Linked DNA regions of Saccharopolyspora erythraea. The protein of the gene in region 1 binds, or shares a complex with, the protein of each later gene. Links are inferred from orthologs where the notes say so. Each region holds a gene or a part of one and is shown on either strand. Other genes may lie near its edges.

Region 1 (6,228 bases):
CTCCCGGGCTCCCCAAGGCAATTCGCCACGAGGACCGGCCCGAGTTTGACAGAGAGTCACCGCTTGCATCAGTTCTTGACCGGATAACGATCCGGGAAGCGGCCGGAAATCATCCTGATGCCGCAACTGGATTAGCTGATCGGCGAAGGACCCGAGCCGGAAATACGCCCGGTCAGTGGATACCCCGCTCGGTCACCCTGGGTTATCGTCCGCACGCGTCGGCGTCCATCGGTCCCGCCAAGGACATTACCGTCGCGCAGGCCGCGCAGGATGAGCCAGTTGGCATATTCCAGGGCGGGACCGGCCGTCAGGACTGCCGGCCGGTCCCCTGCGCCCCCTCCTCGCCTGACTCCATCGGGCCGACCTCCAGCCGGAAGTCCTCGCCGTGGCGCTCGGTGCCCGCGATGACGGCCTGCTCCAGCACCTCGGCGCCCTTCTGGCCGCGCTGCATCAGCGGGTCCTCGCGCAGGTCCTTGGTCAGCGCCACGCACAGCAGCACCATGACGATCGCGAACGGCGCCGAGGCGATGAAGGTCAGGTTCTGGATCCCGCTCAGCGCGTCCTCACCGCCGATGACCAGCATGATCGCGGCCACCGCCCCGGTAGCGGCACCCCAGAAGATCACCATCCACCGGGTCGGATCGATCGTTCCGCGCTGCGCCAGCGTGCCCATGACCACCGACGCCGCGTCCGCACCCGACACGAAGAAAATCGCCACCAGGACCATCACCAGCACGGTGGTGACCATCGACAGCGGCAGGGTCTCCAGCACCGCGAACGTCTGCGCCTCCTCACCGCCGCTGCGGTAGACGTCGATGCCCCCGTCCTCGATGCTGATCGCGCTGCCGCCGAGGATGCAGAACCACACCAGGCTGACCGCGCTGGGCACCAGGATCACACCGCCGACGAACTGCCGGATCGTGCGCCCTCGGCTGATGCGCGCGATGAACATGCCCACGAAGGGCGTCCACGAGATCCACCACGCCCAGTAGAAGATCGTCCAGCTCGACAGCCAGGTGTTCATCTCGGCACCGCCGGTCGCCCCGGACCTGGCGATCATGGTCGCGAAGTCGCGCAGGTAGACGCCGACCGACGTCGGCAGCAGGTCGAGGATGAACACCGTCGGGCCGACGACGAACACGAACACCGCGAGCAGGGCGGCCAGCACCATGTTGATGTTGGACAGCCACTGGATGCCGCGGGCGATGCCCGAGACCGCCGACAGGACGAAGCAGATCGTCAGCACCAGGATGATCAGGACGAGCACGGTGTTGCTGACCCCGCCGATCCAGCCCGCCGCCTGCATGCCGCCCTGGATCTGCAGGGTGCCCAGGCCCAGCGACGCCGCCGACCCGAACAGGGTGGCGAACAGCGCCAGGATGTCGATCAGCCTGCCGATCGGTCCGTCGCAGCGCCGCCCCATCAGGGGCGTGAAGACAGCGCTGATCAGCTGCTTGCGGCCGCGCCGGAAGCTGCTGTAGGCGATGGCCATCCCGACCACCGCGTAGATCGACCACGGGTGCAGGGTCCAGTGGAACAGGGTGGTCGCCATCGAGACCTCGATGGCCTCGTCGGAGAACGGCGGCACGGTCCCCGGCGGCGGGTTGACGAAGTGCGCGAGGGGCTCGCTCACGCCGAAGAACATCAGGCCGATGCCCATGCCGGCGCTGAACATCATCGCGATCCAGGAGACGGTGCGGAACTCCGGCTCCTCGTCGTCGGCGCCGAGCGGGATCGTGCCGTAGCGGCTGAAGGCCAGCCACACGGCGAACACGACGAACGCGGTGGACGCCAGCACGAACCCCCAGCCGATGTTGGTCACCAGCCAGGACAGCGCGTCGCCTGCGGCCTTGGCCAGCGTCGCGGTGGACAGCGCGCCCCACAGGACGAAGAACACCGTGATGGCGGCGGTGACCCCGAAGACGACGAAGTCGGTGCGCGCCCGGTGCCCGTTCGCGCCCGCACCGGGCACCTGAACGAGATCTCTGTGCTCCGCCATGACGTCGCGCCTCCTCGTGACCATGGGAGTCGCGTCAACCGTCACTCGAAGGCGCGTTCCCGGCAACTCAGGAGTGCCTCCAGCCACGCGCGCCACTCCCGTGGTCTGACCTGCGAGAGTGACGCCGCGCGGCGGAGGCGCCACGGAGGTGCTACGGCCGCGCGAGGCCGTCGAAGGCCGGACGTCCACGGCCATCAATGGCCGGACGACACGGGCGGATGGTGCGTACCGCCCGGCGCGGGCGGTACCGAGCCGGTCGGACAACCGCACAGGCGACCAGAGGCCGCCTACGCGGTTGCGACCGCCCGCCCGCGTCGCCCCTCGGGGTTGGCGAGGGCGTCAGCCCACCGGCGCGGGGCGCCCGGCCAGCGACTCGAGCAGCTTCGCGCACCAGTCCAGCAGCGCTTCGTCGCGCAGCGGCGGCGCGCCGATCCGGCCCCCCGCGGCGCCCTCGGTCGGCCGCGGCACCGAGACGGTGCGCACCGCGGCCTTGTACACCGCCTTGGGGTACAGCCGCTTGAGCCGGACCAGCTGCGAGTCGGCCAGCTCCAGCGGAGCCGCCCGCAGCGACGTGCCCTGCAGGGTCACCTCCGTGACCCCGTGCGCGCGGCACAGCTGGCGGAACGCCGCGACCTTGAGCAGGCGCTCGACGGGCTCGGGCAGCTGACCGTAGCGGTCGGTGAGCTCGGCCCGCACCGCGTCGAGGGCCTCGGCGTCGGCCGCCGCGGCGATCTTGCGGTATGCCTCCAGCCGCAGCCGCTCCCCCGGCACGTAGTCGTGCGGGATGTGGGCGTCCACCGGCAGGTCGACCCGCACCTCCGGCAGCTCCTCCTCGCCCGCCCCGGGCTCGGCACCGGCGTGCCTGCGGAACGCCTCGACGGCCTCGCCGACCAGCCGCACGTAGAGGTCGAAGCCGACGCCCGCGATGTGGCCGGACTGCTCGGCGCCGAGGATGTTGCCCGCACCCCGGATCTCCAGGTCCTTCATCGCCACCGCCATGCCCGCGCCCAGCTCGGAGTTCTGCGCGATGGTGGCCAGCCGGTCGTGGGCGGTGTCGGTCAGCGGCTTCTCCGGCGGGTACAGGAAGTAGGCGTAGCCGCGTTCGCGGGCGCGGCCGACCCGGCCGCGGAGCTGGTGCAGCTGCGAGAGGCCCAGCACGTCGGAGCGCTCCACGATCAGGGTGTTGGCGTTGGAGATGTCCAGCCCGGTCTCCACGATCGTGGTGCACACGAGCACGTCGTGCTCGCGCTCCCAGAAGCCCTGGATGATCTTCTCCAGCCGGTCCTCGTTCATCTGTCCGTGGGCGGTGACGATCCGCGCCTCCGGCACCAGCTCGCGCAGGTGCCGCGCGGCCTTCTCGATGGTCTGCACCCGGTTGTGCACGAAGAAAACCTGGCCGTCGCGCAGCAGCTCGCGCCGGATCGCGGCCGCGACCTGCTTCTCGTCGTAGGCGCCGACGTAGGTCAGCACCGGGTGGCGCTCCTCGGGCGGGGTGAGGATGGTCGACATCTCGCGGATGCCCGCCATGCTCATCTCCAGCGTCCGCGGGATCGGCGTCGCCGACATGGTCAGCACGTCGACGTGCGTGCGCAGAGCCTTGATGTGCTCCTTGTGCTCGACGCCGAAGCGCTGCTCCTCGTCGACGACCACCAGCCCGAGGTCCTTGTAGCGGACGCCGGTCTGCAGCAGCCGGTGCGTGCCGATGACGACGTCCACGGTCCCCTCGGCGAGTCCGGTGGTGGTCTGCTCGGACTCCAGCGGGTCGGTGAAGCGCGACAGGCCCTTGACCGTCACCGGGAACGAGCGCATCCGGTCGGTGAAGGTGTTGAGGTGCTGCTGGGCGAGCAGGGTCGTGGGCACCAGCACCGCGACCTGCTTGCCGTCCTGGACCGCCTTGAACGCCGCGCGCACGGCGATCTCGGTCTTGCCGTAGCCGACGTCGCCGCAGATCACCCGGTCCATGGGCACCTCGCGCTGCATGTCGGCCTTGACCTCGTCGATGGCGGCGAGCTGGTCGCCGGTCTCGGTGTAGGGGAAGGCGTCCTCCAGCTCCCGCTGCCACGGGGTGTCGCCGCCGAAGGCGTGGCCGGGGGCCGACTGGCGGGCGGCGTAGAGCTGCACCAGCTCGGCGGCGATCTCCTTGACCGCCTTGCGCGCCTTGGCCTTGGTGTTCTTCCAGTCCGAGCCGCCGAGCTTGTTCAGCGTGGGCTGCTCGCCGCCGACGTAGCGGGAGACCTCGTCGAGCTGGTCGGTCGGCACGAACAGCCGGTCGCCGGGCTGGCCGCGCTTGCTGCTGGCGTACTCCAGCACCAGGTACTCGCGGGTGGCGCCGCCGACGGTGCGCTGCACCATCTCGACGTACTTGCCGATGCCGTGCTGCTCGTGGACGACGAAGTCGCCGGCCTTCAGCGCCAGCGGGTCGACGGCGTTGCGGCGCCGCGACGGCATCCGGCGCATGTCCTTGGTGGAGGTGCCGCCGCGCCCGCCGGTCAGGTCGGCCTCGGTGAGCACCACGAGCGCGACCTCGGGCGCGGCGAAGCCGTCCTCCAGGCCGCCGCGGGCGACCGTGACCACGCCTGGCTCGGGTTCGCCGGTGAGCCCGTCCTCGGCCAGCCGGGCGGGCAGCTCGCCCTCCCGGAGCTGCTGCACCGCCCGCTGAGCGGTGCCCGCACCCGCCACGACCAGCACCGCCGCACCGCCGGCGGAGGTGTGCGCGCGGAGGTCGGCGAAGGCTCGCTCCACCTCGCCGCGGTAGGCGTCGACCTGCTTGAGGGCGAGCCGGACGACTCCGTCGTCCTCGGTGTCCTCGCTGCTGAGCTGCGTCAGCGTCCACCACGGCAGGCCGGCCGACTCGGTGTGCGCGGCGACCTCGGCCAGGCCGCGGTAGGCGGAGGCACCGAGGTCGATGGGCGCCCGGCCGCCGTCGGCGGCGACCATCCACGACGCCTCCAGGAACTCCTGGCCGGTACGCACCAGGTCCGCCGCGCGCGCCCGCACCTTCTCCGGGTCGGCGACCACGACGTGCGTGCCGCTCGGGACCAGGTCGGTCAGCAGCCGCATCTCCCCCTCGCACAGCGCGGGGATCAGCGCCTCCATGCCCTCGACCGGGGCACCGCCGGCGATCTTGCCCAGCATCTCGTTGAGGTGCGCGTCGGCCTCGTGCTGCTCGGCGAGCTTGGCCGCGCGCTCCTGCACCTGCTCGGTGATCAGCAGCTCTCGGCAGGCGGGCGCGAACAGGGTGGTGTCCTGCGCGTCGGGCAGCGACCGCTGGTCGGCGACGGAGAACGGGCGGACCTCGGTGACCTCGTCGCCCCAGAACTCCACCCGCAGCGGGTGCTCCTCGGTCGGCGGGAAGACGTCGACGATGCCGCCGCGCACCGCGAACTCGCCGCGCTTCTCGACCATGTCGACCCGGTTGTAGGCCAGCGCCGCCAGCCGCTCGACCAGCTCCTCGAAGTCGTGCTCGTCGCCGACGCGCAGCCGCACCGGGGCCAGCTCGCCCAGCCCGGGCGCGATCGGCTGGATGAGGCTGCGCACCGTCGTGACCAGCACCCTGACCCGGCCGTGCTCGTGCTCCTCGGGGTGGGCGAGCCTGCGCAGCACGGCGAGCCTGCGGCCGACGGTGTCGGCGCGCGGGGAGAGCCGCTCGTGCGGCAGCGTCTCCCACGACGGGAAGACCTCCACGCCGTCGGAGCCGATGAGGTCCGACACCGCGGCGGCGACCTCCTCGGCCTCCCGGCCGGTCGCGGTCACCAGCAGCGCCGGGCGGTCGGCGGCGGCCAGCGCGGAGGCGGCCAGCGGGCGGGCGGCCGCCGGGCCCTCCAGCACCAGGCGCGGCCGGTCCACGGCCTCGACGACCTGGCGGACGGCGCTGTCGCGCAGCATGGTTTCGAGCAGTCCGCGCAGGGGACCGGCCTGGCTCATGGCATCTACCTCGCACCGAACGTCTGAGAACGCGGACACACCCCTGCCCGGGACTTCGCCCGATGCGCCAGGGCTGCCGGTGGACATGGCTGCACGCACCAGTCGGGCGGCCGCTGCCGGGGGTTCGCCGGTCCAGCCTACGACTCCGCCCCGACGGCCTGCCGCCGGATCGAACGGCAGCCGTCCGTCTATGACCGGTGTCACACTGGACGGCATGCTTCGGTCCGCCGCATCCGCCGTGCTCTGCCTCGTCGTTCTCGCGGGTTGTGCCGGCGCCGGCACCCCCGCGCCCACCGCGCCCGCGC
Region 2 (5,532 bases), 5.7 Mb from region 1 along the record:
CGTGACGCCGGCGGGGTGCGCACCATCGGGCACGGCGGATCGGGCAACGGCCAGTTCGCCGAGCTGCTCATCGCGCCCGAACGCGACTTCGCCGTCGTCTCGCTGTCCAACGCCGGCCCGGACGGCCACCCGTGCAACCGGGCCGTCGTCCGGTGGGCGCTGGAGCACTACCTCGGAGTGATCGACCGGGACCCGCAGCCGGTGCCCCACGACGACACCCGGGCCCGGGAGGTCGCCGGACGCTACGAGAACGACGCCATGTACCTCGACATCGCCACCGACGGCTCCCGGCTCACCCTCGGGGTCGGGATCAGGCCGGCGATCCGCCTCGCCTCGGACGTCGAGATGCCCCCGGACTACCCGCCGGCCGCCGCTGGTTTCCTGCCCGGCGACGGCGACGAGTACGTCGTCACCGAAGGCGGTTTGCAGGGAGAGCGCGGCTACTTCACCCGCGACGACGACGGCGCCGTCGTGGGCGTGGACCTCGGGGGCAGGCTTTTCAGCCGCGCTCCCGCCACGCCCTGATCAGGCGGCGCGCCCGCCCGGCCCGCCCCGCGAATCCTCGGCGGTCCCGCCTGATCACGTGCATCCTGATCAGGCGGGATCGCATCTCCGGCGCCGGGAAGCGTCCGGGCGCGGGGATCAGCCCTCGGCGAGGATCGGCGCCAGGAAGCGGCCGGTGTAGCTGTCCTCGACCTCGGCGACGTCCTCCGGAGTGCCCTCCGCGATCAGCTCGCCGCCGCCGTTACCGCCCTCCGGGCCCATGTCCAGCACCCAGTCCGCCGTCTTGATGACGTCGAGGTTGTGCTCGATGACGATCACCGTGTTGCCCTTGTCCACCAGGCCGTTGACCACGCCGAGCAGCTTGCGGATGTCCTCGAAGTGCAGACCCGTCGTCGGCTCGTCGAGGATGTAGACCGTCTTGCCCGTCGAGCGCTTCTGCAGCTCGCTGGCCAGCTTCACCCGCTGCGCCTCGCCACCGGACAGCGTCGGCGCGGGCTGCCCGAGCCGGACGTAGCCGAGGCCGACGTCCACCAGCGTCCGCAGGTGGCGGTGGATGGCGTTGATCGGCTTGAAGAACTCCGCGGCCTCCTCGATCGGCAGGTCCAGGACCTCGGCGATCGTCTTGCCCTTGTAGTGCACCTCCAGGGTCTCCCGGTTGTACCGGGCCCCCTTGCACACCTCGCACGGCACGTAGACGTCGGGCAGGAAGTTCATCTCGATCTTCAGCGTGCCGTCGCCCGCGCACGCCTCGCACCGGCCGCCCTTGACGTTGAAGGAGAACCGGCCCGGCTGGTAGCCACGCACCTTGGCCTCGGTCGTCGCCGCGAACAGCTTGCGGATGTGGTCGAAGACGCCGGTGTAGGTCGCCGGGTTCGACCGCGGGGTCCGCCCGATCGGCGACTGGTCCACCTGCACCAGCTTGTCGACGTTGCCCAGCCCGTTGACGCGGGTGTGCCTGCCGGGGACCTGCCGCGCGCCGTTGAGCTTGTTCGCCAGCACCGACGCCAGGATGTCGTTGACCAGCGTGGACTTGCCCGATCCGGACACCCCCGTCACCGCCACCAGACAGCCGAGCGGGAACGAGACGTCGATGCGGTGCAGGTTGTGCTCGCGGGCGCCGACGACGGTGAGCTGGCGCTTGGGGTCGTTGCGCCGCCGGGTCTCCGGCAGCGGGATGTGCTTGCGCCGCGCCAGGTAGTCGCCGGTGACGGACGCCTCGTTGTCGAGCAGCTCCTTGTACGGCCCGCTGTGCACGACCCGACCGCCGTGCTCACCGGCGCCGGGACCGATGTCGACGATCCAGTCGGCGCTGCGCACGGTGTCCTCGTCGTGCTCGACGACGATGAGCGTGTTGCCGAGGTCGCGCAGGCGGCTCAGCGTCTCCAGCAGCCGGTGGTTGTCGCGCTGGTGCAGGCCGATCGAGGGCTCGTCGAGCACGTAGAGCACGCCGACCAGGCCCGAACCGATCTGGGTGGCCAGCCGGATGCGCTGCGCCTCACCACCGGAGAGCGTGCCCGCGGCGCGGTCCAGCGACAGGTAGTCCAGGCCGACGTCGAGCAGGAAACCCAGCCGCGCCTGCACCTCCTTGAGCACCCGCCCGGCGATCATCTCCTCGCGCTGGCCGAGCACCAGCCCGTTCAGGAAGTCCGCGCACTCGCGGACGCTGAGCGCGCTGACCTCGGCGATGGACATCTCACCGGTCTCGGCGCCCTCCATCGTCACCGCGAGGATCTCGGGCTTGAGGCGGGTGCCGTCGCACGCCGGGCACGGCACGTCGCGCATGTAGCCCTCGTACTTCTCGCGCGCGTAGTCGGACTCGGTCTGCTCCAGCCTGCGCTCCAGGAACGGGATGACGCCCTCGTAGTTGGCGTAGTAGGAGCGGGTGCGGCCGTAGCGGTTCTTGTAGCGCACGTGCACCTGGTCGTTGGTGCCGTGCAGCACCGCCTTCTTGACCTTGGTCGGCAGCCGGTTCCACGGGGTGTCCATCCGGAAGCCGATCGCCTCCGAGAGCGAGGTCAGCAGCCGGGTGAAGTACTCGGCGGTGTGCCCGCCGGCCCACGGCGCGATCGCGCCCTCCTCCAGCGACAGCTCCTCGTCGGGCACGACCAGCTCCGGGTCGACCTCCTTGCGGATGCCCAGGCCGACGCAGTCCGGGCAGGCGCCGTAGGGGGAGTTGAACGAGAACGACCGCGGCTCCAGCTCGTCGACACCCAGCGGATGTCCGTTGGGGCAGGCCAGGTTCTCGGAGAACTTGCGCTCGCGGTGGGGGTCGTTCTCCTCGACCTCGACGAACTCCAGCAGTACCAGGCCGTCGGCCAGCCGCAGCGCGGTCTCCACCGAGTCGGTCAGCCGCTGCTTGGCGCTGGGCTTGACGGTGAGCCGGTCGATCACGACCTCGATGTCGTGCTTCTCCTGCTTCTTCAGCTTCGGCGGGTTTTCCAGCGGGTGCACCACGCCGTCGACCCGCGCGCGGGCGTAGCCCTGCGACTGCAGCTTCTCGAAGAGGTCGACGTACTCGCCCTTGCGGCTGCGCACCACCGGCGCCAGCACCTGGAACTTGGTGCGCTCGGGCATCGCAAGGACCTGGTCGACGATCTGCTGCGGGGTCTGCTTGCTGATCGCCTCGCCGCACACCGGGCAGTGCGGCTTGCCCGCGCGGGCGTAGAGCAGCCGCAGGTAGTCGTAGACCTCGGTGATGGTGCCCACCGTGGACCGCGGGTTGCGGCTGGTCGACTTCTGGTCGATGGAAACCGCCGGGGACAGGCCCTCGATGAAGTCGACGTCGGGCTTGTCCATCTGCCCGAGGAACTGCCGGGCGTAGGCGGACAGCGACTCGACGTAGCGTCGCTGCCCCTCGGCGAAGATCGTGTCGAAAGCCAGGCTCGACTTCCCGGAGCCGGACAGCCCGGTGAACACGATCAGGCTGTCCCGGGGCAGGTCGAGGTCGATCCCGCGCAGGTTGTGCTCACGGGCGCCGCGGACGACAAGGCGGTCAGCCACTGCAATCCCTTCGAAGTTCTCGCCGGGTCGGGTGCGACCCCCCGGCGGTGCGGGCCCGGTGTCGGACGGGCCCGGGTGTGGGCAGGAGGCGGTGCCGGCCCCAACGGGTCAGCGGGCACGTCCCGAGCGAGACACCGGCATCGGCACCGCAGTGGTGCACGGCCGCGCACCGGTGGTGGTGCGCCGGGTGCCGCACCGCGGTCGGCGCCGGGGTGAAACGCCTGCAGGACGTCGCACATCAATGCTATTCGGGGGCACCGACAGTCTCGGATCGCGTCCGGTCCACCACCGCGTGACCTGTGTCCACTGTCACCCGCTGTCACCTGAACGAGTGACCGACCGTGAGGACGGCGTCACCGCGCCGGGGCCTCGTCCGACGATACGCAAAATTACCCCGGAATGGGCACTGTCGGCCTCGGCGCCCTCGCATCTACGCTCGAAACCTCACCGGCGTGCAGCACCGGCAATCCCCTTTTGAAGCGAGGACGACCCATGGCTGACATCGCTCTCGGGGCCGGCGACCGTAGCAACATCGAAAGCACCACCGGCGCCGCGCAGCTAGCCCACCGGACCTCGGTCGCACTGGCCGCCATCGAGCAGGCCAGCGACCGCTTCATGGAGACCGCCAGGAGCCTCGACGAGCTGTCGATCCACAGGCCGAGCCTGCTGCCGGGGTGGACCCGGGCGCACGTCATATCGCACGTGGCGCGCAATGCCGACGGGTTCCTGAACCTGCTGCGGTGGGCGCGCACAGGCGTCGAGCACCCCATGTACGCCAGCGCGTCGGACCGCGACGCCGACATCGACGAGGGCGCGGTGCGCGGCAGGCAGCTGCTGCTGGAGGACCTCGCGGCGTCGTGCGAGCGCTTCGCCCGCGCCGCCCGCGAACTGCCGGTGTGGGCGTGGACCGCCGAGGTGCTCGACGGCGCGGGCGACCCGATCCCGGCGCACGGGGTGCTGCGCGGGCGGCTGCTGGAGGTGTGGGTGCACCTGGTCGACCTCGACCACGGCTTCGGATTCGACGACATCCCGCGCCCCGACGTCGAGGAGGTCCTCGAGGACGTCGTCCAGCAGTTCGGCGGCAGGCACGATGTGCCCGCGCTCACCGTCGTGGTCGACTTCGACGGGCGCGAGCGCAGCTGGGAGCTGCGCGGGACGACGTCGCGGCCCAGCCAGGTGCACGGCGACCCCGGCGCGATGCTGGGGTGGCTGCTCGGACGCACCAGCGGCGAGCGGCTCACCGGCGACCCGCTGCCGACCCTGCCGCCCTGGCTCTGAGGGCCTGGTTCCGGGGCCGTTCTGTGTTCTCCCGCAACGGAAGTGCGCGGTTGTCCCATGCGCAACACGCCGTAGCTCGGGAGTCCGGCTGCTGATCCGCCGTGGTCGGCTGGGCGGCGTGGTCGGCTGGGCGGCCGTCCGTCCGCTGTGTGGTCGCTTCCCGCTGTGTAGGCCGTCGGCGGCTGCATGGCCCGCTGCCTGGGCCGGGCGGATGATCCGCCGCGCGGGAAACTCACCCACGGCTGACGTGAGCCGCGCCTCCACCTGCCGTTAGGCTCGCTGGCGTGGAGCCACGAGGACAGTACACGGGACACGTCGAGGCCGGCGGCGCTCCGGCCCGGCGCGAGCTGGACGAGCTGACCATCACCAAGATGTCTGTCGGCCCGATGGACAACAACGCCTACCTGCTGGTCTGCCGCCGGACGGGCGACGCGTTGCTGATCGACGCGGCGAACGACTCCGAGCGGCTGGCCGACCTGCTCGGCCACGACGACCAGCGCCCGCGCCTACGCACGATCGTCACGACCCACCGCCACGGCGACCACTGGCAGGCGCTGGGGTCGATCGCGGGCCAGACCGGTTCCTACACCATGGCCCACCCGGCCGACGCGGCGGAGCTGCCGGTGCCGCCGGACCGCCTGGTCGAGCACGGCGAGACGATCCAGGTCGGCGAGGCCGCGCTGGAGGTCATCCACCTGCGCGGGCACACGCCGGGTTCGATCGCCCTGCTCTACCGCGACCCGGCCGGTC

The links. The genes of interacting proteins can lie anywhere in the genome.
Region 2: the proteins of mfd (region 1) and uvrA are in contact, whole or in part, in a crystal structure (PDB 4DFC), measured with the Escherichia coli proteins. The link is inferred for Saccharopolyspora erythraea from one-to-one orthologs.

Annotation. Positions count from the first base shown.
Region 1 is NZ_CP054839.1:931,916-938,143, reverse strand. What follows is about bases 2,139-6,228. They hold mfd (transcription-repair coupling factor), read right to left. Parts: upstream 5,924-6,228; coding sequence 2,339-5,923; downstream 2,139-2,338. Other genes in these bases: HUO13_RS04280 (PQQ-dependent sugar dehydrogenase), read left to right, coding at 6,138-6,228. In the rest of the region: HUO13_RS04290 (BCCT family transporter), read right to left, coding at 308-1,999. UniProt on the Escherichia coli protein: Couples transcription and DNA repair by recognizing RNA polymerase (RNAP) stalled at DNA lesions. Mediates ATP-dependent release of RNAP and its truncated transcript from the DNA, and recruitment of nucleotide excision repair machinery to the damaged site.
Region 2 is NZ_CP054839.1:6,628,950-6,634,481, forward strand. Bases 443-3,843 are described here. They hold uvrA (excinuclease ABC subunit UvrA), read right to left. Parts: upstream 3,505-3,843; coding sequence 643-3,504; downstream 443-642. Other genes in these bases: HUO13_RS29620 (serine hydrolase domain-containing protein), read left to right, coding at 443-525. Also shown: more of HUO13_RS29620, read left to right, coding at 1-442; HUO13_RS29630 (maleylpyruvate isomerase family mycothiol-dependent enzyme), read left to right, coding at 3,997-4,782; HUO13_RS29635 (MBL fold metallo-hydrolase), read left to right, coding at 5,067-5,532. UniProt on the Escherichia coli protein: The UvrABC repair system catalyzes the recognition and processing of DNA lesions. UvrA is an ATPase and a DNA-binding protein. A damage recognition complex composed of 2 UvrA and 2 UvrB subunits scans DNA for abnormalities.